DNA from 2 places in the Carnobacterium antarcticum genome. Region 2 is predicted to be linked to the other one. Evidence: predicted binding sites of a transcription regulator. Region 2 holds the regulator's gene; the other holds the start of a gene.
The links. The regulator CtsR, encoded in region 2, represses protease genes until heat stress. The targets are predictions, from matches to a motif close to TTGGTCAAAAAAGGTCAAANA.
Positions count from the first base shown of each region.

Region 1 (12,016 bases), 950 kb from region 2:
ATTAAAGCCGCTGTGGTTTTAATGGGCAGTCCTTCACCCGTTTCGTTTTCAAAATGGTTGTTGTCTTCTAAATGGGTCGAAGGGATGAATGTTCCATTCAATGAAGCTGACTATGCAAAAGAATTAGCGGCACTTCAACCGATTTCATTAGATGCTCAACCAGAAGCGATTGCTGGTCGTCCGGTTCACTTCTGGCATGGTACAAAGGATGATTTAGTACCTTATCAACCCACTTTTGATTTTTATCAGTCCATTAAAGATCAACCTCATGCCGAGAATGTCAGTTTTACAACCACAGTTGGAGCGGGTCATAAAGTCCCTTATTTGACGTCTGTAGAAATGGCTGAGTTCTTTTTGAAACATTTATAATTTTTTCACAATATCTCTTTGATGTTATTTACTTTCCGTATAAGAACAAGTAAACTGAATAGTGAATACAGGAGGGGCTTAGCCAGATGGAGAATAAAAATAAACTTTGGAATACAGAAAAAGCAGCTGAAATTCATGAGCGTATTAGTGCAGCTTTGGAAAAAGTTATTGACCCTGAATTGGGAATCGATATTGTTAATTTAGGACTCGTTTATCATGTTTACCTATATGAAACAGGTCTTTGTGTGGTAGAAATGACGCTTACTACCATGGGGTGTCCGCTTGCCGATGTGATCACCAATGATATTATAGAAGCTCTAAAAGTTATTCCTGAAGTGAGGGCTTCAGAAGTAAAACTGGTTTGGTATCCTGCTTGGGATACTTCAAAAATGAGCCGTTATGCTCGTATTGCGCTAGGAATTCGTTGATGAAAAAAGAACTGTTTTGCATTCAGAAGTGAAGGCAAAACAGTTCTTTAAATTTGCCCATAAGATATAAACTGATCAACTAAGTTTCTGTACAGCTAAGCCCTCAAAATTGACACTTGTTTTTCTGGTCTTTAAAGTAATAACTATACTAGAAGGATAAGAGGGGGGATGAATTGTGAAGGTCTTTTGATTGGTGAAGTTTATTCTGAAAACCTCGGAGACGGCATCATTTGTGAAACGGTCGCTAGTTTGATTCGTAAAGAGTATCCCAACTGTACACTTGTGATGGGAGATATCTCAGGAAAAAAAGGGTATGAAGACAATCAAAACACGAAAAAATCGCATGCTAAACTGTTTAATTTTAACCGGCATTTTCACTCAGCAATTGAATATCCGCTTTATCTTCTGCTCAACAGCAGTAAAGGTAAAAAGACGTTTATTCAAGATATTTGTGATGATGATTATGATATTGCTGTATTTGCAGGCGGGCAGTTGCTATTCAATCATTTTATCATTCCTATTTCAAGGTATGTCAGAGCTTTAAGTGAAAAAGGAGTGCCAGTGGTTTTTCACTCTTGCGGATTAGGAAAAATCAAAGGGCGTCAATTAAAAGAGTTGTTAAAAAAGACATTATTAAAAGAAAATGTTATCTCAGTATCTCTGAGAGATAATTTAGAAACTTTTCAAAAAGAGATTATGAGTAATGATGAAATAGAAGTTCAACAAACTTACGATACAGCATTATGGTGCAGTGAAGAGTATGGAGTCAGAAAAGAACCAAGTGAACGAATTGGGTTGGGTGTGATGCACCTAGCTGGGCGTAAAAAACAAATGATAAAGTTCTGGTTAAACGTGGTAGCGGAATTAGATAAACAGGATTTGAAATGGCAGTTGTTTTGTAACGGCGATCCAGCAGATGAAGAATTAGCGAAAGAGATCGCTTCGTCTTATAACCGCTCGCATCCCCAAGGCAAATCAGATTTAGCAGCTCCGCGTCCGATGACAGGCGAGGATCTGGTTCGACAAATTGCTGGTTATCATTCCATTTTGTCTTTTAGATTGCACAGTCATATTGTGGCTTGTTCTCTCGGCATTCCAAGTTTAGCTGTTGGTTGGGACAAAAAAGTAAAATATTTTTTTCAAGCTATTGGACAGCCAGAACGTGTTTTTACTCATGAAGATCCTGTCTCAGAAATCGTTAAAAAGCTGGAGCAGTTAAACGGAGAAAAATACGACCTCAAAAAAATCCAGTTGCAGAAACAAGCTGTTTTGGATCAGTTGTACGATAGTATCGAAAATGCATTAACTCATCAGGTCAGAGACTCTTTTTCCGAAAAAGAGCAAAAGAAAAGTATCTGTTGAAAACTATCCAGCATTCTTTCTCGCTAAGTTTCATGAGAAAGGGTGCTGTTTTTTTGAAAAAGATAATAAAATTTGACTGGAAAATTTAAAGGGGTAAAGTAAACAGTGACCCCACTGTTTTATTAAAAATGCAGGTATGTTATTGACCAATACTGACCAAATAGATATAATAAGTTCAAGAATAAAAAGAAAAAGGGAGGAATGTATGTTGGATATTGAAAAATTAACTTCCACTATGCAGCAAGCTTTAGGCGATGCACAGAAAATAGCTGTTACAAGGCGCCATCAAGAGATAGACATTTTGCATTTGTGGAAAATATTTATGACACCGGGTCATTTTGCACGTAATTTTTATCAAAATAGCGGCGTCGACGTTACTAAATTCGAACAGCTTATTGATGAAGAACTCGATCGCTTGCCAGTTGTTGAAGGCAATACAGTTAGTTATGGCCAAACTATGAGCCAAAATCTATTTCGTTTGTTATCTGAAGCCGATCAGTTGCGAGAATCTTTCCAAGATGACTATTTAGCAACAGAAATGGTTCTGTTAGCTTTAATGAAACTAAAAAACCATGTTTTAACAAACTACTTGGATTCACAAGGAATAAAAGAAAAACAATTAAGGACGGAAATCGAACAATTGCGAGGAGGAGAGCGTGTGACGTCACAAAACCAAGAAGAAGGCTATCAAGCCCTAGAAAAATATGGCACAGACCTTGTGCAAGCCGTTAAAAGCGGAAAGCAAGATCCTGTCATTGGACGGGACGAAGAAATCCGCGATGTGATTCGTATCTTGTCGCGTAAAACAAAAAATAACCCTATTTTAATTGGTGAACCTGGAGTTGGTAAGACAGCCATCGTGGAAGGGCTAGCTCAACGAATCGTCCGAAAAGATGTCCCTGAAAACCTGAAAGACAAAACAATATTTTCTTTAGATATGGGAGCGTTGATTGCTGGAGCTAAATTTCGTGGCGAATTTGAAGAACGTTTAAAAGCTGTTTTAAAAGAAGTGAAAAAAAGCGAAGGGAAAATCATCTTGTTTATTGATGAAATCCATACTATCGTCGGCGCTGGAAAAACAGAAGGCAGCATGGATGCTGGAAACTTATTGAAACCGATGTTGGCTCGTGGTGAGTTGCATTGTATCGGTGCAACCACATTAGATGAATACCAACAATATATGGAAAAAGACAAGGCATTGGAACGCCGTTTTCAACGAGTGCAAGTCAATGAACCTTCAGTTGAAGATACCATCAGTATTTTGAGAGGATTGAAAGAACGGTTTGAAATCCACCACAGTGTGAACATCCATGATAATGCGTTGGTCGCAGCAGCTACTCTTTCTGATCGTTATATTACTGATCGGTATTTACCAGACAAAGCCATTGATTTGGTGGATGAAGCTTGTGCAACGATTCGAGTTGAAATGAATTCAATGCCGACTGAGTTAGATCAAGTAACACGACGGTTAATGCAGTTAGAAATTGAAGAAGCAGCTTTGAAAAAAGAAAAAGACGATGCAAGCAAACGAAGATTAGAGTTGTTGCGTGAAGAATTAGCTGATTTACGTGAAGAAACCAATTTATTAAAAATGAAATGGGAAACAGAAAAAGAAGAAGTTTCAAAATTGCGGGACAAACGTGCTGAGATTGAACAAGCTCGGCGTGAATTAGAAGATGCTGAAAGCAATTACGATTTGGAGCGAGCAGCAGTCTTGCGGCATGGACAAATACCAGCCTTGGAAAAAGAATTAAAAGAATTAGAAGCAGAACAGAATGAAGAACAATCCAGTTCTCAACGTTTAGTTCAAGAATCGGTTACTGAAAATGAAATTGCAGTTGTTGTTGGCCGGGTAACGGGAATACCAGTAACACGCTTAGTAAAAGGCGAACGCGAAAAATTGCTGCATTTAGCAGATACGTTACATGAACGGGTCATTGGACAAGATGAGGCTGTCGAAAGTGTCACAGATGCTGTTATTCGAGCACGAGCAGGTCTTCAAGATCCTAATCGGCCGTTGGGTTCGTTCTTATTTTTAGGGCCTACTGGAGTAGGAAAGACAGAATTAGCTAAAGCTTTAGCAGAAAATTTGTTTGACTCTCAAGACCGTATGGTACGCATCGATATGAGCGAATACATGGAAAAACATGCCGTTTCACGTTTAGTAGGGGCTCCTCCAGGTTACGTAGGTTATGAAGAAGGCGGACAATTGACAGAAGCCATTCGGCGCAATCCGTATAGTATTATTTTGCTGGATGAAATAGAAAAAGCTCATCCAGATGTTTTTAATATTTTATTGCAAGTGCTAGATGATGGACGGTTAACCGATGGTAAAGGCCGCATAGTTGATTTTAAAAATACGGTTTTAATTATGACGAGCAATATCGGCTCTTCTGTTTTGTTAGAAGGTACGGATGCAAATGGCCAAATCGATGAAGCTTCCAAAGAAGAAGTAATGGCTTTATTGAGTGCCCATTTTAAACCGGAATTTTTAAACCGAATCGATGACACGGTTCTCTTTGCTCCATTGACGATCGAAGTAGTGAAGAAAATTATTCTTAAATTGACGAATGATTTAGCAGAACGCTTGGAAGATCAAGAGATTGAGTTGTCCATTTCAGAAGAAGCTCAAAGATGGATCGCTGAAAATGCTTATGATCCAATCTATGGCGCACGTCCGTTAAAACGGTATTTAACAAAAGCTATTGAAACACCCTTAGCAAAAGAGATCATTGCTGGGAAAGTGTTGCCAAAATCCAAAGTGACCATTACGTTAGAACAAGACCACTTAGCTTTTGCACACCAACCGCTTGATGAAACCATTGATTAAAATTAAAAAATAAAAACAAAAAAAGCATCCGCAATTCAGGATGCTTTTTTTTCTTACGGCTATTCGTGAGCCGAAGTTGTGTGAACGGTTTTTGGAATAGCTTGGCCGATCAGCATGATCAAAATCGCTGAAACAAGTCCAATTAATGTAGCTGTCATAAAATCATATGAACCACCAGTTAACGAACTTCCAATGTAATTTACTGCTTGTCCGATGCAAAATCCCCAAAACAAAGTAATAATATATTTCATTTTTAAACACCCCTTCTTCCACATGTTAATTTTATCACTTAAAAAAAGATTGTAAAGCTTTAACCTTGGTTTTTCTCATTTAAAGAGTTTGCGAAACGTTCTACAGTAAGGGTATAATAGAAACGATGGAACCAGAATGGAGTGACGAAAATGTCATTTGTACATTTACAAGTTATTAGTGCCTATAGTTTATTAAAAAGTACGATTTCGATTGAAAAACTCGTTATAACCGCTAAGGAGCGTGGCTATCAAGCTATAGCGTTGACAGACCATAATGTCTTATATGGCGCCATCGATTTTTATAAAGCCTGTAAAAAACATGGAATCAAACCCATTATCGGCTTAGCACTAGAAATCAACGGTGTAGTAGATACTCAGAAAAATTATTCGCTTATTTTATTAGCTAAAAATGCAGCAGGTTACAGGAGTTTGATGGAACTGTCCAGTCAAAAAATGTTATTGGACAGAAATGAGATGCTGGATGGAAGCATATTAAAAGAGCACAGTAAAGAATTGATTGCTATTACGCCTGGAATAACCGGCGAAGCAGAATATTTTTTAATGAACCAAGAAAATACAAAAGCGAAAGACGTTATCGAACAGTACCGAGCGATTTTTCCTGAGCAGCAATTTTATGTAGGGGTTCAATTGCACGATTCTTTAAAAACCATCCAAACAGAGTTGGTGGCATTGGCGCAACAGACCGCTGTTCAAACTGTAGCTTTGGACGATGTGCGGTATTTGAATTCAGCTGATGACTTCAGTACGAAAGTATTAAGAGCTATTGACTCTGGTGAAAAGATCGATTTAGAGGGTCAAATAATGGAAGGCCCTTATGCTTTGCCTGAAAAGGTTCAAATAGTGAGCGATTTTGAAGCCGCTGGTTTACAAGAAGCTGTCAACCAAACGGAAAAGATTGCTGAACTCATTGACGTTGAAATTGAATTGCAACAACATTTACTGCCAAAGTATCCTTTACCGGAACAAATTCAGACGGCTGCGTATTTGCGTGACCGCTGTACGGAAGGCTTAGGGGAACGAGTTCCAAATTATGATGCGGTATATCAGCAGCGCCTTGATCATGAATTAGCTGTTATCCATACAATGGGTTTTGAAGATTATTTTCTGATCGTATGGGACCTCATGGCATATGCTCATGAAGAAAAAATAGTTACCGGGGCAGGAAGAGGCTCAGCGGCAGGTTCGTTGGTGTCTTTTGCATTAGGCATTACAGATGTCGATCCGATCGTCTACAATTTATTATTTGAACGTTTTTTGAATGAAGAACGCTATACGATGCCGGATATCGACTTAGACTTTCCAGACAATCGACGCGAAGAAATGCTGCAGTATGTAAAAACGAAATACGGGCAAGATCATGTGGCTCAAATTGCCACTTTTGGAACATTGGCAGCAAAAATGGCTTTACGAGATGTTGCACGAACGTTTGACCTTAGCCAAGCTGAGGCGAGCGTTTGGTCCAATGCCATTCCAAAAGTCTTAGGAATCACACTTCAAGCTGCTTATAAGCAATCCGCTTCCCTGCGAGAACTAGTGCAAAAAAGCGAAAAAAATCGTTTGTTATTTGAAACAGCACAAAAAATCGAAGGTTTGCCTAGGCACGTTTCAACGCATGCAGCCGGAGTCGTCATCAGTGACCAACGGTTAAATCGTTATTTGCCTTTACAAAAAGGCAGCGGTACGATTTATTTGACGCAATACGCTATGGGAAATGTAGAAGAAATCGGCTTGTTAAAGATGGACTTCTTAGGCTTGAAAAATCTGGCAATCATTGATCAGGCTTTAAAGCTGATCAAACGCGAGGAAAGATTAACTCTTGATTTGCTCGATCTCCCAATGGACGATCCGTTGACATTAGAAGTATTTTACAAAGCCGATACTGTCGGGATATTCCAGTTTGAATCAGCCGGTATTAAAAATGTACTGCGGAAATTAGGACCGACTTCAATTGAAGATGTGGCCGCGGTAAATGCATTGTATCGTCCTGGTCCAATGGAACAAATTGATTTATTTATTCAACGGAAAAAAGGCCAAGTTCCCATTGTTTATCCTCATGACAGCTTGAAAGAGATTTTGGAAGTCACGTATGGCGTGATGGTTTATCAAGAACAAGTCATGCAAGTAGCTTCTAAAATGGGCGGCTATACATTAGGGCAAGCCGATATTTTGCGAAGAGCCATTGGGAAAAAACAAAAAGATATTATCGACTTGGAACGAACCCATTTTGTCAATGGTGCTAAGGGTCTGGGGTATACACAAGAAGTTGCGACTCAAGTTTACGACTATATTGAACGGTTTGCCGATTATGGCTTTAATCGCTCGCATGCTGTCGCTTATGCTTTCATCGCTTACCAGATGGCTTATTTAAAAGCTCATTATCCAGCAGCTTTTTTTGTTGCATTGTTAAACTCAGCCTCAAACAACCCCACCAAAATGAAAGAATTTATTTTGGAAGCTAAAATACGAAAAATCATTTTATCGCCGCCTGATATTAACAAAAGTTTTTCGGTCTTTTCGTTAAAAGAGGGAGAAATTCAATTTGGTTTAGGGTCGATCAAAGGATTGAGAAGAGAAATGATCCTGGAGGTTATCCGCACCAGAAAAGAAACTGGAGCATTTCATGATCTGATCGACTTCCTTCGACGGATAGATGCAAAATGGCTGAAAGAAGAATACATTAAGCCGTTGATTTATACGGGGGCTTTTGATACTTTAGGCTATTCCAGAGGAGTATTGATTGCTTCTTTAGAAGGCATTTTATCGAGCATTAAATTGAGTGGCGATAACGTTGGGTTATTCGATATTTTAAAACCTAAATATGAAACGGCTGAAGATTTAACCCTTGAGGAGAAACTAGAAGCAGAAGAACACTATTTAGGAGTATATTTATCAGGACACCCTACTGAAAATTATGAAAATTTACGTTTCTTGAAACAAGCCAGTTTCGTTCAAAATCTGCAAGTCGGCAATCAAGGAAACGTTATAGGCTTAGTCAAAGCTGTTCGGAAAATCAGGACCAAAAAAGGCGAACCAATGGCATTTGTAACACTAAATGATGCTTCAGGGGATTGTTCACTAACCCTTTTCCCGCCTAAATACCGTCAATATAGCCGCTTACTTGAAAAGGGTGAAATTCTCTATGTAGAAGGGAAAGTAGAAGCTAATCGCGATCAAACGCCGCAAATGATCGTCAATCGTCTAGAAAATGTTGAACAACTCAACCAAGACCAAAGCCCAGACAGATGTTTTATTCGGATATCTTCTGAAAAAAACAACATTCAGATATTGTCTGAAATGAAAGAAACGTTAAAGCAGCATTCAGGAAACATTCCTGTTATTCTATATTACGAAGCAACCAATAAAAAAATGGTGCTGGATGAAACTGAGTGGGTCGACGGGTCAGAAATGTTACAAGAAGTTCTCAAAAAAATTATGGGTTCTAAAAATGTGGTTATCCAAAAAGGATGAAAAAAAAGAGGTTTTTTAGAAGATTTCATCATTTTACTAGGACAATCTTAGCTAAAAATGGTAGAATGACTCTGTGAGCTTAATAATTTAAGTGAGGATTAGTAGTCTGACTTAAAAGAATACTAGTAAACATGTAAAAAGTGTTTTTAACAATGGTGAAAGAATGTTTTTTACGCTAAATACACTGATTGATGAGGTGGGTTATCAAAATGAAACGTATCGCTGTTTTGACAAGTGGTGGGGACGCCCCAGGTATGAACGCAGCTGTTCGCGCAGTCGTTCGTAAAGGACTTTATGAAGGAATGGAAGTTTATGGTATCAACTATGGCTATGCAGGTTTAGTAGCCGGAGACATTCGTAAATTGACCAGAAGAGATGTTGGAGACAAAATTTCACGTGGTGGAACATTTCTTTATTCAGCTCGTTACCCTGAATTTGCAACTGAAGAAGGACAATTAAGAGGAATAGAACAGCTGAAAAAATTTGGCATTGAAGGTTTAGTAGTCATTGGCGGAGATGGGTCTTACCGTGGAGGTTTGGCTTTAGCTAAACATGGCTATCCAACGATCGGATTGCCTGGAACGATCGACAATGACATTCCGGGAACCGACTACTGTATCGGTTTTGATACAGCAATCAATACCGTTTTAGATTCAGTTGATAAAATCAGAGACACTGCAACGAGCCATGTGCGTACTTTTATCGTTGAAGTAATGGGCCGTAATGCAGGAGACATTGCTTTGTGGACCGGTGTTGCTGGCGGAGCAGAACAAATCATCATTCCAGAAAAAGAATTTAATATGGAAGAGGTTGCCAGCACGATACAAAAAGGACGCGAACGAGGTAAAAAACACAGCATTATTATTCTGGCTGAAGGCGTAATGAATGGCAATGATTTTGCTGAGAAACTATCTGAATATGGAGATCATCATGCACGCGTGACTGTCTTAGGACATGTGCAGCGTGGCGGTTCTCCTACAGCTCGTGACCGTGTGCTTGCAAGCATTTTTGGCGCTAAAGCAGTTGACCTTCTGAAAGAAGGCAAAGGCGGTTTAGGCTTAGGTATTATTGGTAGTAAAATTGTGGAAAATGATTTTGAAGATCTTTTACAAAATCAAAAACATATGCCTGATGTATCTCTGTATAAATTGAATCAAGAAATTTCTTATTAAGTTAACGAAATTTCCTATTAATAATGTGTATAAGATTTTAAAAAATGTTTATTGGGAGAGATTGCAGAATGAAAAAAACGAAAATAGTATGTACAATTGGTCCAGCTAGTGAAACAGTTGAGTTATTAGTTCAAATGATCGAAGCGGGAATGAACGTAGCTCGTTTAAACTTTTCACATGGTGACTTTGAAGAACACGGTGCTCGTATCAAAAATATTCGTGAAGCTTCAAAAATTGCTGGGAAAATGGTCGCTATCTTATTAGATACGAAAGGACCAGAAATTCGTACGCATAATATGAAAGATGGTCGAGTTGATTTTGTTTCTGGAGACGTTGTTCGTATTGCGATGGACGAAGTTGAAGGAACAAAAGAAAAATTTTCAGTTTCTTATCCTGATTTGATCAATGATGTTCACCCCGGTTCACATATTCTTTTAGATGATGGTTTGATCGATTTAGAAGTAACAGATATTGATCACGAAAATCGTGAATTGGTTACTGTAGCTAAGAATGGTGGAGTACTAAAAAATAAAAAAGGTGTTAACGTACCTGGCGTATCTGTAAACTTACCAGGAATTACAGATAAAGATGCTGCTGATATTCGTTTTGGTTTAGAAAACGATGTTGACTATATTGCAGCAAGTTTTGTTCGTCGTCCAAGTGATGTTTTAGAAATCACTGAAATCTTAGAAGAAAAAGATATGACGCATGTTCAAATTATTGCTAAGATCGAGAACCAAGAAGGTGTTGATAACATTGATGAAATCTTGAAGATTGCTGACGGTGTTATGGTAGCTCGTGGAGATTTAGGTGTGGAAATTCCAACTGAGGAAGTTCCTATCGTTCAAAAAGCGTTGATCCAAAAAAGTAATGCTTTAGGCAAACCTGTTATTACAGCTACTCAAATGTTGGATTCAATGCAAGAAAACCCGCGCCCAACACGTGCAGAAGCTAGTGACGTTGCGAATGCTATTTTTGACGGCAGCGATGCAATCATGCTTTCTGGCGAAACAGCAGCGGGAGACTATCCTGTAGAAGCTGTTCAAACAATGGCACGTATTGCTATCCGCACCGAAGAAGCACTGATAAATCAAGACGCTTTCGCGTTGAAAGCTTACAGTGAAACAGATATGACTGAAGCTATTGGACAATCAGTTGGCCATACAGCACGTAACTTAGATATTCATACTATTGTAGCGGCTACAGAATCTGGCCACACTGCTCGTATGATCTCTAAATACCGTCCAAAAGCAAATATCGTGGCAGTAACGTTCTCAGAACGTCAAATGCGCGGATTAGCACTTTCATGGGGCGTTTATCCAACAGTTTCTAAAAAACCGTCATCGACTGATGATATGTTTAACTTAGCTACCACTATCGCTCAAGAAGGCGGCTTTGCTAAAGAAGGCGACCTGATTATTATCACAGCTGGTGTACCGGTTGGCGAACGTGGAACAACTAACTTAATGAAAATCCAATTGATTGGTTCGAAGTTAGTTAGCGGACAAGGAATTGGTACTGAATCAGTTATTGGTAAAGCTGTTGTAGCGGCTTCTGCTGAAGAAGCAAATGCAAAAGCTGTTGAAGGTAGTATTTTAGTTGTGAAAACAACCGATAAAGACTACTTACCAGCAATTGAAAAATCTGCAGCTTTAGTTGTTGAAAATGGTGGTTTAACAAGCCATGCAGCCGTTATCGGTATTGCTATGGGCATTCCAGTGATTGTAGGAGCAGAAAATGCTACTTCATTGGTTAATCCAGATGAATTAATTACAGTTGATTCTCGTCGTGGAATTGTTTACCGTGGAGCAACAACAGCCATCTAATCAGTTAAAACTTAAGATAATTTTACAAAAGGTGCTCCCCCATCAGAAAGCTTGTTTCTCTGAGAGGGGAGCTTTTTTTGTAGACCATAGATGACATAATACAATTATGGTAAACTAGATAGACGTGGATGTTGAAAAGTAAAGTTTCAACCTTTCATTCCTAAGTTTTTTGCTATAAAATGAAAGAGAAAAATAAAATAGACTAAGATAAATCTAAGAAAAATACATTGGTGTTAGATGGAGGACAAAATATAATGAATCAATCGTTAGGAAATGTTATTACAGGTTT
Region 1 covers NZ_CP010796.1:312,605-324,620, forward strand. The annotation lists gene NY10_RS01655 (prolyl oligopeptidase family serine peptidase) at 1-369, shown strand, start outside; gene NY10_RS01660 (metal-sulfur cluster assembly factor) at 456-797, shown strand; gene NY10_RS01665 (polysaccharide pyruvyl transferase family protein) at 966-2,159, shown strand; gene clpB (ATP-dependent chaperone ClpB) at 2,368-4,989, shown strand; gene NY10_RS01675 (YjzD family protein) at 5,049-5,240, opposite strand; gene dnaE (DNA polymerase III subunit alpha) at 5,391-8,729, shown strand; gene pfkA (6-phosphofructokinase) at 8,939-9,901, shown strand; gene pyk (pyruvate kinase) at 9,970-11,727, shown strand; gene NY10_RS01695 (CvfB family protein) at 11,982-12,016, shown strand, end outside.
Region 1: the regulator CtsR is predicted to act here: its motif matches at 2,299-2,319, upstream of clpB (ATP-dependent chaperone ClpB).

Region 2 (12,016 bases):
TTCTCCTGGCGATTGTTCATGTCCTGAGAAAATCGAACCCATCATGACCATTGATGCACCAAAACGAATGGATTTAGCAATGTCTCCATGGTCGCGGATACCGCCATCAGCAATAATCGGTTTCCGAGCCGCTTTTGAACACCAGCGAAGCGCAGCCAATTGCCAGCCGCCCGTTCCAAAACCTGTTTTCAATTTTGTGATACAAACTTTTCCAGGTCCGATTCCCACTTTTGTTGCATCGGCACCGGCATTTTCTAATTCACGAACGGCTTCAGGTGTTCCAACGTTTCCAGCTATTAAGAATGTTTCCGGTAAGTGTGTTTTTATGTGACGAATCATCTCAATCACTTGGTTGGAATGTCCATGAGCGATATCGATCGTAATGTATTCCGGTATAAGGCTTTTTTCAGCTAATTCTTTGATAAAAGTGTATTCATCCGCTTTAACGCCGACACTGATCGAGGCATATAAGCCTCTTTTGTGCATATCTTCAATAAACGGCTTCCGTTTTTCTTCTTCGAAACGGTGCATCACATAGAAGTAATCATTCTCTGCAAACCAGATAGCTAAACTTTCATCCATTACTGTTTGCATATTCGCCGGTACAACTGGCAATTTAAATGTTCGGCTGCCGAACACTACGCTAGTGTCACATTCAGATCGGCTTTGGACAATACTTTTATTGGGAATCAATTGGATATCTTCATAATCAAAAACTTTCATGGGCTTTAAAACCTCTTTCTCTTCGTTTTTATCTTATTTTTGCAGTTTTCTCTTTCAACCGCCGCTTACAAACGAACATTAATTCATATTTCCAGTTTCATAGTTCGTCCACTAACCAATTTACCGCAAATGGCGTTATTTGTCAAAAGAATTAAGCATAAAAAGGGATAAAAGGGAACTTTCTGATTAAAAACCGATCGGTCGTTCGATATCTAATGAAAACAGACCTGTTTTTCCCGTTTTTTTAGAACAACAAAAAAACAGCCATTTCCCAGAATACTTTTCTGGAAAACAGCTGCTTTTTCACTACCATTCTTAAACAATCAGTCTTTATCAATAATGTCTCCTGTTTTAGCATCAACGTAAACATCAACATCATGATCGCCATTTTCAATATTTTCTACTTCTACTTCATAATAAGTTTTCTCAAGTTTGGTTTCCAATTCCCATTCTTCAACGTAGCCGCTGCCTATTTCCTTAAGCGCCGCAGTCATTGCTTCTTGAGGCGATATCAGATTGGTTAAATCAAGCTCTGTCTTATTCTGAGTGTTTTCAGTTTCTCTTTCTTTTTCTAAAATATCTCCAGACATTGCATCGATATTCAGTTCCATTTCTTCGCTTTGATTGAACCCTTCAACTTCATATTGATAGTAGCCATCATCTAAATCAAAACTAATGGATTTGATCGTAGTATCCGGATATGTTTCATTATAAATATCAATAGCCTGTTCTAAACTGACTTTGTAGTCTTGATTTTCGATTCCTTGAGAAGATGCCTCATCGTTTGTGTTTTGAGATTCATCGGAAGAAACAGCTGAACTGCTCTCACTCGCTTGATCTGCTGATGACTCGCTGCTCACTTCCGGCGTAGTAGTTGATGAAGAAACGGACTCTTCCGGTGCTGGATTCGGCGTCGTTTCGTTTGCCCCACAAGCTGCTAAGACTGTTGCGGATGTTACCGTCACTAATCCGACCAAGAGTTTCTTACTCGTATGTTGTAACATATTATCCTCTTCCTTTCCTTTATTCCTCTATCCTGATCATAAATGAAAGAACAGAGAGATTAAAGCAAAAGGCTTGTTTAGTTTTCCAAAGCAGCAACATACTTTTTACTTCATGTACTCTTCTTTCAAAATGGAATAACAGACATCATCGGAAAACTCGTTTCTCACCAATCGATTTTTGCGCAAGACGCCTTCTCGGGTCATGCCTAAACGTTCCATCACTCTACCGGAAGCTTTATTTTTAGAATCGTACATCGCGTAGATGCGTTCTAACCCAATGATGTTAAACCCTAATTCCAGCAGCAAGTTTGCTGCTTCGGTTATATACCCGTTTCCCCAGAATTTTTTATTTAAGGTATAGCCCAATTCCGCTTTTTTATGTGTCATATCAACACGCAAATCAATCGTTCCAACCATTTTATTGTTTTCTTTCAATACCAATGCGTATTTTCCAATTGGATCTTTGGCGAAATATTCCGCAATCACATTTTTTGTCGCTTCTAAATTTTGATGGGTGTCAAAAACAAACCGTGTTGTCTCTTCATCAGATGCGTATTCGTACATATCTTCAGCATCCTCAATTGAAACCGGCCGCAGAATAATGCGCTCACTTTCTAAACGATTGTGCTTGATCAATAAATAAAGGGTACTTTCCATAGGCTATTCCTCTTTTCCGTCCATTTTTAATGCTGCTTAATTCACGAGTTTAATCGTAACGAACTTAGTGCTAAATTTCAACTGATTTTTTCCAACGGATCGCTGCTTCTCTTTGCGGTTGGAATTAAGGAGTTTTTTTCTCTGCGGTAGGCGAAGCTGGTTCCACGTGTACATCAATGTCGATCACACCATAGTTGTCTTTTAATACACGTTCAACATTTTCGGTAATTTGATGCCCTTCGTGAACAGTCAACGTCGCTTTGACCAAAATCGTTACATCAACATAGGTATTGGCACCATATTTACGTGCTTTGATCGAATCAACGAAAAGAACATTCGGCAATTCGAGGATACTCGTTTTATAAGCTTCCAATTTTTCAGTATCAAATCCGTCAGAAAGAGAAAAAGCACTATCTCGAAAAATTTCGATACCGGTTTTTAATATAATGATCGCAACGATAATAGCCATCAACCCATCTAACCAAACAAAACCCAACATCGATCCAAAAATGGCTACAGCAGTGCCTAAACTAGTCAAAGCATCGCTGAGGTTGTCTTTTGCGACAGCTTTCAATCCTTCGCTGTTGATTCCTCGCGCTAATCTTAAATTATAAATATAAACGCCTAACATGACAAATGCAGCAACTAACCCAGTAATTCCCGCAATCTTATCCGGCGCTATGATCTCTCCTTCAAAAATTCGGCTAAAACTAGAGTAAAATACTTGAATCCCTACTAAAAGCATCACAAAAGAAGTTACCAAGCTGGCAATCGTCTCCGCTTTCCAGTGCCCATAAGGATGGTTGTCATCCGCTGGTCTTCTGGCTAAACGTAAACCAATCAACACCGCTACAGAAGAAACGGCATCGGTCATATTGTTCAGTCCATCTGCTTTTAAAGCTGCTGATTGATAGGTCATTCCAATAAAAATTTTAGCTACCGACAAAACAATGTATACGACGATACTTAAAATCGCCCCTTTTTCTGCTCTTTTCAGTTCTTCATAACGCTCTTGCATGATCATTGACCCCTTTAACTGTTATATATTTCTTTATTTTTCATTCCGAATAAAGACCAATTGACTGAACGTCTCAAGTATCTCCCGACTTTTTTCGACCAATTCATGGGCTTTTTTTTGACTTGGAGCAGTAAAACGATCGCGCAAAACAATTTTTTCATACCAAGAAACCAATTTTTCAAATTCATGTTCTTCTTCTTCTAATTCAGCAAAAATAAATTTTTCGTTTTTTATTTCTCTTCTGACTTCTTGTAAATAATTTTCACATTCACGAATCAATTCAAGGTACTCTTCTTCGCGCATTTGATTAAACTGTCCAATAACCGCTTGTTCCTGTTCTTTTCCTAAAAATTCTGAGCTGACTAAAAAGCTTTCGCCTCCATTAGCCTGAATTTCTTGAGATAATTTCTCCAATACGCGATTAGCTTCATTTGTATCTGGTAAAATCCATAGAGATTGTTGTAAATTAACCGCACCATATCGCTTCAACTTGCGCCACGCAGCTACACGGTAACGCGAAGGTTCGCTTGGTAAAGTATAGCTCATCATTAACCACTTCACAGTTCTCATCCTTTTTGTCGTATTTCGATAGATAATTCGTAACAACCGTTACATCTTTTTTTGCAACACGAGCTTCATTCTAACATCTTGTAACAGTCGTTACAAGAGGAAGGTTTATAGGGTAGAACTTATTCATGGGCATTTACCGAAAAAGAACGCCTAGCTTTCGGCTTTCTATTTTATGGTAAAATAAAACTACATCAGTTAAGTGTATCTAAAGAATGGAGTGTTTCGTTATGAAAGTAGGATTTATTGGAATAGGAAATATGGCCAGTGCCATTATCAAAGGGATGATCCAACAAGGACATACAAAAAGTGAAGATATCTATGTCACAAATCGCACCAGTGATAAATTAGCCGCTTTTACTGCTGAAACGCATACGATTGCCTGTGCCTCTAACGAAGAATTGATCAAATCAGTTGATGTGGTCGTTTTGGCTACCAAACCAACCACTCTTCCTGCTATCTTGCCGGCTCTAAGTTCTACGATCCAACAACATGACCCATTGATCGTATCGATTGCTGCCGGCACGACTCTTGAACAGCTGGCAAATCTTCTTGGGGAAAAATCGAAAAACCCGATTATCCGGGCAATGCCGAATCTCAATTCTATGATTGGCGAGGGAATGACAGCGGTGTGCGGCAATGCTGCTGCTTCTGCTGAGCAGGTCACCTTTATTCTTGATATGTTCAAAGCTATCGGTGAAGCCGTTGAATTGGAAGAAAAAGACTTCAGCACATTCACTGCTATTGCCGGCAGCTCACCTGCGTATGCATTCCTCTTTATTGATTCTTTAGCTCGCGGAGCAGTCAAAAATGGAATGCCAAAAGACCTTGCTACGAAAATTGCAGCACAAGCTGTCTTAGGTAGTGCCAAGATGATCTTAGAAAGCGACCAATCTCCTTGGAACTTGATTGACCAAGTTTGTTCACCAGGCGGCACAACAGTCGCCGGCATTGTTGCTTTAGAAGATGAAAAATTTATTTCAACTGTCATTAAAGGGGTTGATGCGACCATCGCAAAAGACCAAGAGCTAATGCAGGGTTAAAAATGAAAAGAAGGATAGACGGCCTCAACTGGCTGTTTACCCTTCTTTTTCCTTGTCTGTTCCATCTGTCGATTCTTGCAAAGCTGCTGCTTTACGTGCAGCTTTTTCGGCTTTTTTACGTTGACGCAAAGCTTTAAAAAAATCTGTCAGTAACGCTCCGCATTCTTGTTCTAAAATAGCTTTTTCAATTTCAACTTGATGATTGAAGCGTTCATCTGCTAATAAATTCATTAATGTACCCGCGGTTCCTCCTTTAGGATCTGGAGCACCGTAATACAATTCTTTGACACGTGATAAAATCATTGCTCCACTGCACATGGGGCAAGGCTCAAGCGTCACGAACAGTTGAGCATCTTCTAAACGCCAATTTTTTACCGTTTGATTAGCTTCTTGAATGGCCAACATCTCAGCGTGAGTTGTTGCATCATGGCTTTCTTCCCGCCGATTGTGCCCCCGACCAATAATTTCTCCATTTAAAACCACAACAGCCCCAATCGGCACTTCTAATTTAGCTCCAGCTTTCTTTGCTTCTTTAATTGCTTCACGCATAAAACATTCTTTTTCTTCTGTCGTTAACATACATTCATTCCTTCATCGTTTCTTGGTCCCATCATATCATAAACTGTCCCAAAATCTGAAAAAGAATGTTAGAATGGAGTTAGAAGAGATCAATAGTCTCTATCTCAAAGAGGTGATTTTTTGAAGTTTGATCAAATTAAACAAATCTATCCAGAAGCTCAATTAGTTCATGAACCTAAAAATACAAATGTAACCGTTTCGTTTCCTTTTAAAGACCAATGGATTCAATTCAATGCCGCTACCAAAACGAACCGAGAACTCGATTTGCTTCAGCTAATGTTTAAACCAGAGCAAGCTCCCCTCCAGCATGCCGCTAAACAATCTGATTGGTATGCTTTTTTACTTGGAGAACGAAATGAGTTGCCAGAGAAAACCGGTGATTTCCGTGTGATTCAATTTGCCCTTTTAAAAAAAGACCAGCAATTTGACCAAAAAACATGGCTTAAAGCTTTTAAAAGTATGTTTGAAAGCGTTGATGAAGCTTTTTTTATTGACGAGACTGCTGGCTTGTTGATCCAAAGCGAATCAGCTGGAAAATTAACAGTCGAAGAATTGTCTGCTATCATTCAGACCCTTGATGATGACTTCTCAATCAAAACGATTTGTTACATCGGACAGTTTTGGCCGTTCAATTCGGATTTCCGCAGCATCATTATGGAAGAACAAATCATTTTCAACAAACAGAAAAACAAGACCTCCGCACTCTTTTCGCTGCCGACTGTTGCTTTAAATTACTATACAGCTGAAGCATTAGAAAAAAGTCCGTTGATGCAAGCGTTGAAGAAAAAATTTATTGGCCAACCAGAGTGGAAAGAATTGGTGTTAGCTATGTGGCATAGTCAAGGGAATATCAGCTTAGCTGCCAAATCTTTGTATGTTCACCGCAATACACTCCAATACCGGATAGACCGCTTTTACGAACTTAGCGGCTTGTCTTTGCGTGATATGAATGACTTATTATTGTGTTATTTGTTACTGTTGTAAGAAAAAACAGACCTGATACGCAGGTCTGTTTTTTGCTGTCTTTTATTTTTTGATTTTATCTTTAATGTCGCCAGCTACATCTTCTGTTTTATCGACTACCATATCTTTTTTATCTGCCAGCATGTCTTTTTTGTCCATCAGCATATCTTTGAATTCACTTGTTGCATCTTTCAAATGATTGCTATACGTGCCCACTTGACCTTTTAAATCAGTGACTTTATCAACCACTTTGAGTAAATTAGTTATTTCGTCATCTGATAATTTTTCAACAACATCTAATGCTTTTTCGTTGCCTTTCAACTTATCTTTAACAAAGGTTTTAGCTTTTTTACGGTTGATGCACGCTTCTAGTTTCGCCATAGTTTTATCGGATGAAGATAGAATGAATGCTCCCACCGCCACAGTTGTGCCTAAGCCAATAAGTAAATTACGTGTTGAATTTTTCATACTACTCACATTCCTTTCAGTTATATCTGTGAACCAATCATAGCAGAAACTGGAAAAAAACACGAACAAAAACGCCTAATGCGATGGAACTGCATTAGGCGTTTTAATCATTATTTATTGGATAAACTCACTAAATCAAGCTTTTTCTTTATCTCCGGAAAGGGCAATTTTTTCTTTTGTTTCAGCGCCTTTGACAGTGATACGGATTTTGCCTTTAGCAGCCCCGATCGTTACATGATCACCAATTTTTACATTGCCGCTTAGCAATTCTTCGCTTAAGCGGTCTTCAATTTCTTTTTGAATTGCACGACGTAATGGACGTGCACCGTATTCAGGATCAAAACCAGCTTTAGCGATAACATCGATGGCAGCTTGAGTAATTTTGACATGAATGTCCATTTCTTCCAAGCGTTTGACAATCACTTGTCCCATCAACTTAACGATTTTATTCAATTCAGGTTTTTCAAGTGAATGGAAGACAATGATTTCATCCAAACGGTTAATAAACTCTGGTTTGAATGTGTTTTTCAATTCTTCTTTGATGCGTTTTTCCATCGTCTTATGATCTTTTCTAGCATCAACAGCACTAAAACCAACCGACTTTTCATCTCGTAAAGCTGTTGCCCCAAGATTGGAAGTCATGATCATAATGGTGTTTTTGAAATCCACTTTACGGCCTTTAGAATCCGTTAAATGCCCATCATCCAACACTTGCAAAAGAATATTGAAAACGTCTGGATGTGCCTTTTCAACTTCATCAAATAAAATGACTGAATAAGGTTTTTGACGAATTTTTTCAGTTAATTGTCCGCCTTCATCGTAACCTACATACCCTGGAGGAGAACCAATCAAGCGGCTGGTGCTGTATTTTTCCATAAATTCAGACATATCGACACGAATCAAGGCATCTTCACTACCAAACATCGCATCTGCTAATGTTTTAGCCAACTCTGTTTTACCTACTCCTGTAGGTCCTAAGAACATAAAGGACCCAATTGGGCGATTTGGATCTTTCAACCCGCTTCTGGCACGTCTAATGGCTCTAGCGACTGCACTGACAGCTTCTTCTTGACCAATCACACGATTGTGCAGCACTTTTTCCAATCTCAATAATCGATCGGTTTCTTTTTGCTCCATTTGTTGGACAGGTATTCCAGTCCAGAGCGACACTACTTCAGCAATGTCGAGCGCCGTCACTTGCAATTGAGAAGCAGCAGTAGATTGTTTTTCTTGTTTGAGCAGCAAGTCTTCAATTTTTTTCCGTTGGCGCATTTCTTTCACTCGAACTTTGGCAGCTTTTTCAAAATCTTGCAATTGGATCGCGGTTTCTTTTTCTTGGACCAATTCATCCAATTCAGTAATAGCAACAGCTAAAAGAGTGGGTTTATCTGAGACATCTAAACGCACTTTAGCTGCTGATTCGTCGATCAAATCCAGAGCTTTATCGGGCAGTTGTCTAGAAGTAATATAACGCGAAGACAATTGAACAGCTGCATGAATCGCTTCTTCTGTTATTTCAACATTGTGGTGTTCTTCATAACGCGAACGCAGACCTAACAATATTTCTTCTGTTTCGTCTGGAGTCGGTTGATCAACACGGATAGGTGAAAAACGACGTTCGAGTGCTGCATCTTTTTCAATATACTTTTGGTATTCGTCTAAAGTAGTCGCACCAATCGTTTGCAGCTCTCCCCGTGCTAAAGCAGGTTTCAGGATATTGGAAGCATCGATTGCTCCCTCAGCTCCGCCAGCACCAATCAACGTATGCAATTCATCAATAAAAAGAATCACTTCTCCATCTTGATAAATTTCATCGATAATTTTTTTCATGCGTTCTTCAAACTCGCCGCGGTATTTAGTGCCCGCAACTAATGAACCCATATCCAGCATCATCAAGCGTTTATTGGCTAACGTTTGAGGCACTTCACCGGTAACGATTTTTTGAGCCAATCCTTCTGCAATGGCTGTTTTACCTACACCAGGTTCTCCGATTAAGACAGGATTGTTTTTTGTTCGACGGCTTAAGATTTGAATAATGCGTTGGATTTCTGTCTTACGTCCAACGATAGGATCCATTTTACCAGCACGAGCGTTAGCCGTTAAATCTCTTGCTAATGAATCAAGTGTCGGCGTTCCTGCTACGGGTTTAGAAGCTGCCTTTGGACGTCTGCCTTTGCCATTTGTCACATCTGAGATCCCCATTTTTTTCAAAAGAATTTGACGGGTTTTGTTCAAACTAATATCTAAATTAGTCAAAATTTTAGACGATAAGATATCTTCTTCTCTTAATAGACCTAATAGCAAATGTTCCGTTCCTACTAAAGGAGCTCCCATTCGTCTTGCTTCGTCTGTAGCTAATGTGATTGCTTGTTTAGCTCGAGGCGAATAAGGCAAGACGGCGTTTTTCGAAACATATTTCATGGTTCCATAACCCGTGAAATGTTCTATTTCTTCTCTTACGTCTTTTTCCGTTACAGAAAATTGACGAAGTGTTTGGCCCGCAATTCCATCTTGTTCAACCATAAGGCCCAACAAGATGTGCTCTGTCCCGACAGAATGATGACGGAATCCTTTAGCTTCTTCCTGTGCTAACATTAGAACCATTTTTGCTTTTTCTGAAAATAATTCATTCATATTTTATTACCTCCGTCTTTTAAGACTGTTCATATTTTAAATTGTTTAAAAATGCTATTAAAATGCGTGCCCGTAATTCATGTTCCAGTTTTGAGTCTAAAGATAAAACCGATTTCTCCATCGCTGATAACATTAAATCGGCTTCTCGTTTAGCTATCATATTGTCTTCGTATAACGTTTCTACGATTGAAAAAGCGTTCCTTTGAGAAATCTTATCTCCAACCACATCAATCAGCATATCCAACATTTCTGCTTCATCTAACAACTTTACTTTTATAATTCGAATATACCCGCCGCCGCCACGTTTGCTCTCAACCAAATAACCTTGTTGAACAGTAAAACGTGTGTTGATGACATAGTTAATTTGAGAAGGAACACAATTAAATCGATTTGCCATTTCACTACGCCTAATTTCGACTTGCTCATCCGTTCCAAGTACTTTCTTCAAATAAGCTTCAATGATATCCGACATATTTTGATTATTCATGTGCTATTCGTTACTGAAACAATGAAGATGTATGGTATGTATATTACCTATTTTTACCACACAATGCAACGGTGTTCTCTCAGTAACACTCCTTTTCTTTTTGTCTTAACACTAGACTTAATCGCTCGTTCCTTTTTTCCTCTAGAACAGCGTCAACCAATCAGACTAATCCTTGACTAATCCTGACTTTCATTATACGAGAAAATAAGCCATTTGAAAAGCCACACAGTCTCATTTGCCTTAAAAACTATTTAATTCTAACCAAATAAAAAAATAACCACTAATGAAATAAGTGATTATTTTTGTATTTTATTCTTTTATCGGGAAGACAGGATTCGAACCTGCGACCCCTTGGTCCCAAACCAAGTGCTCTACCAAGCTGAGCTACTTCCCGTAATGTTCTTCAATGTTAGTTTTGAAAAATGCACCCAAGAGGAGTCGAACCTCTAACCGCCTGATTCGTAGTCAGGTACTCTATCCAATTGAGCTATGGGTGCTGAATAATGGTGCCGAGGGCCGGAATCGAACCGGCACGGTGATCACTCACCGCAGGATTTTAAGTCCTGTGCGTCTACCTGTTCCGCCACCCCGGCATTTAGAACAAGCAATGATTTTTTCAAATCTTGCTTACTAGTTGGTCTAGTAAGCGGAAGACGGGGTTCGAACCCGCGACCTCCACCTTGGCAAGGTGGCGTTCTACCACTGAACTACTTCCGCAAATGGTGCCGGCTAAAGGAGTTGAACCCTCGACCCTCTGATTACAAATCAGATGCTCTACCAACTGAGCTAAGCCGGCTAATACAGTAAAAAGAATAAATGGTGCGGGTGAAGGGACTTGAACCCCCACGTCTCTCGACGCTAGATCCTAAATCTAGTGCGTCTGCCAATTCCGCCACACCCGCTAAGCGTAGCATAACTATCCATCATAGATGTTTAGTTATGAGTCATGCAGGATTCGAACCTGCGACCCTCTGATTAAAAGTCAGATGCTCTACCAACTGAGCTAATGACTCATGGTGGAGGTTAACGGGATCGAACCGCTGACCCTCTGCTTGTAAGGCAGATGCTCTCCCAGCTGAGCTAAACCTCCATGGGATAAATTAAATTTAATGAATCAATGCGCGGCAGCGTCCTACTCTCACAAAGGGAAACCCTTCACTACCATCGGCGCTAAGAAGCTTAACTGCTGTGTTCGGCATGGGAACAGGTGTGACCTTCTTGCCGTCACCACCGCACATTTTTTCATCAAGAGAACGGTGTTCTCTCAAAACTGGATAGTGTTTTTCTCTTGCAACATCGTGTCGAAACCAAGACACCGTTTAAAAAATTGGTTAAGTCCTCGACCGATTAGTATTGGTCCGCTCCATACATCGCTGTACTTCCACTTCCAACCTATCTACCTGATCATCTCTCAGGGGTCTTACTCACTTACGTGATGGGAAATCTCATCTTGAGGGGGGCTTCACGCTTAGATGCTTTCAGCGTTTATCCCGTCCACACATAGCTACCCAGCGATGCTCTTGGCAGAACAACTGGTACACCAGCGGTGTGTCCATCCCGGTCCTCTCGTACTAAGGACAGCTCCTCTCAAATTTCCTGCGCCCGCGACGGATAGGGACCGAACTGTCTCACGACGTTCTGAACCCAGCTCGCGTACCGCTTTAATGGGCGAACAGCCCAACCCTTGGGACCGACTACAGCCCCAGGATGCGATGAGCCGACATCGAGGTGCCAAACCTCCCCGTCGATGTGGACTCTTGGGGGAGATAAGCCTGTTATCCCCAGGGTAGCTTTTATCCGTTGAGCGATGGCCCTTCCATGCGGAACCACCGGATCACTAAGCCCGACTTTCGTCCCTGCTCGACTTGTAGGT
Region 2 covers NZ_CP010796.1:1,967,824-1,979,839, reverse strand. The annotation lists gene guaC (GMP reductase) at 1-723, opposite strand, end outside; gene NY10_RS09330 (PepSY domain-containing protein) at 1,047-1,727, opposite strand; gene NY10_RS09325 (GNAT family N-acetyltransferase) at 1,833-2,384, opposite strand; gene NY10_RS09320 (cation diffusion facilitator family transporter) at 2,509-3,405, opposite strand; gene NY10_RS09315 (Chromate resistance protein ChrB) at 3,436-3,963, opposite strand; gene proC (pyrroline-5-carboxylate reductase) at 4,200-5,012, shown strand; gene tadA (tRNA adenosine(34) deaminase TadA) at 5,049-5,591, opposite strand; gene NY10_RS09300 (helix-turn-helix domain-containing protein) at 5,712-6,575, shown strand; gene NY10_RS09295 (hypothetical protein) at 6,618-7,022, opposite strand; gene NY10_RS09290 (ATP-dependent Clp protease ATP-binding subunit) at 7,158-9,656, opposite strand; gene NY10_RS09285 (CtsR family transcriptional regulator) at 9,676-10,143, opposite strand; tRNA gene NY10_RS09280 (tRNA-Pro) at 10,464-10,537, opposite strand; tRNA gene NY10_RS09275 (tRNA-Arg) at 10,567-10,640, opposite strand; tRNA gene NY10_RS09270 (tRNA-Leu) at 10,648-10,736, opposite strand; tRNA gene NY10_RS09265 (tRNA-Gly) at 10,789-10,860, opposite strand; tRNA gene NY10_RS09260 (tRNA-Thr) at 10,864-10,939, opposite strand; tRNA gene NY10_RS09255 (tRNA-Leu) at 10,961-11,045, opposite strand; tRNA gene NY10_RS09250 (tRNA-Lys) at 11,084-11,156, opposite strand; tRNA gene NY10_RS09245 (tRNA-Val) at 11,158-11,233, opposite strand; rRNA gene rrf (5S ribosomal RNA) at 11,263-11,378, opposite strand; rRNA gene NY10_RS09235 (23S ribosomal RNA) at 11,471-12,016, opposite strand, start outside.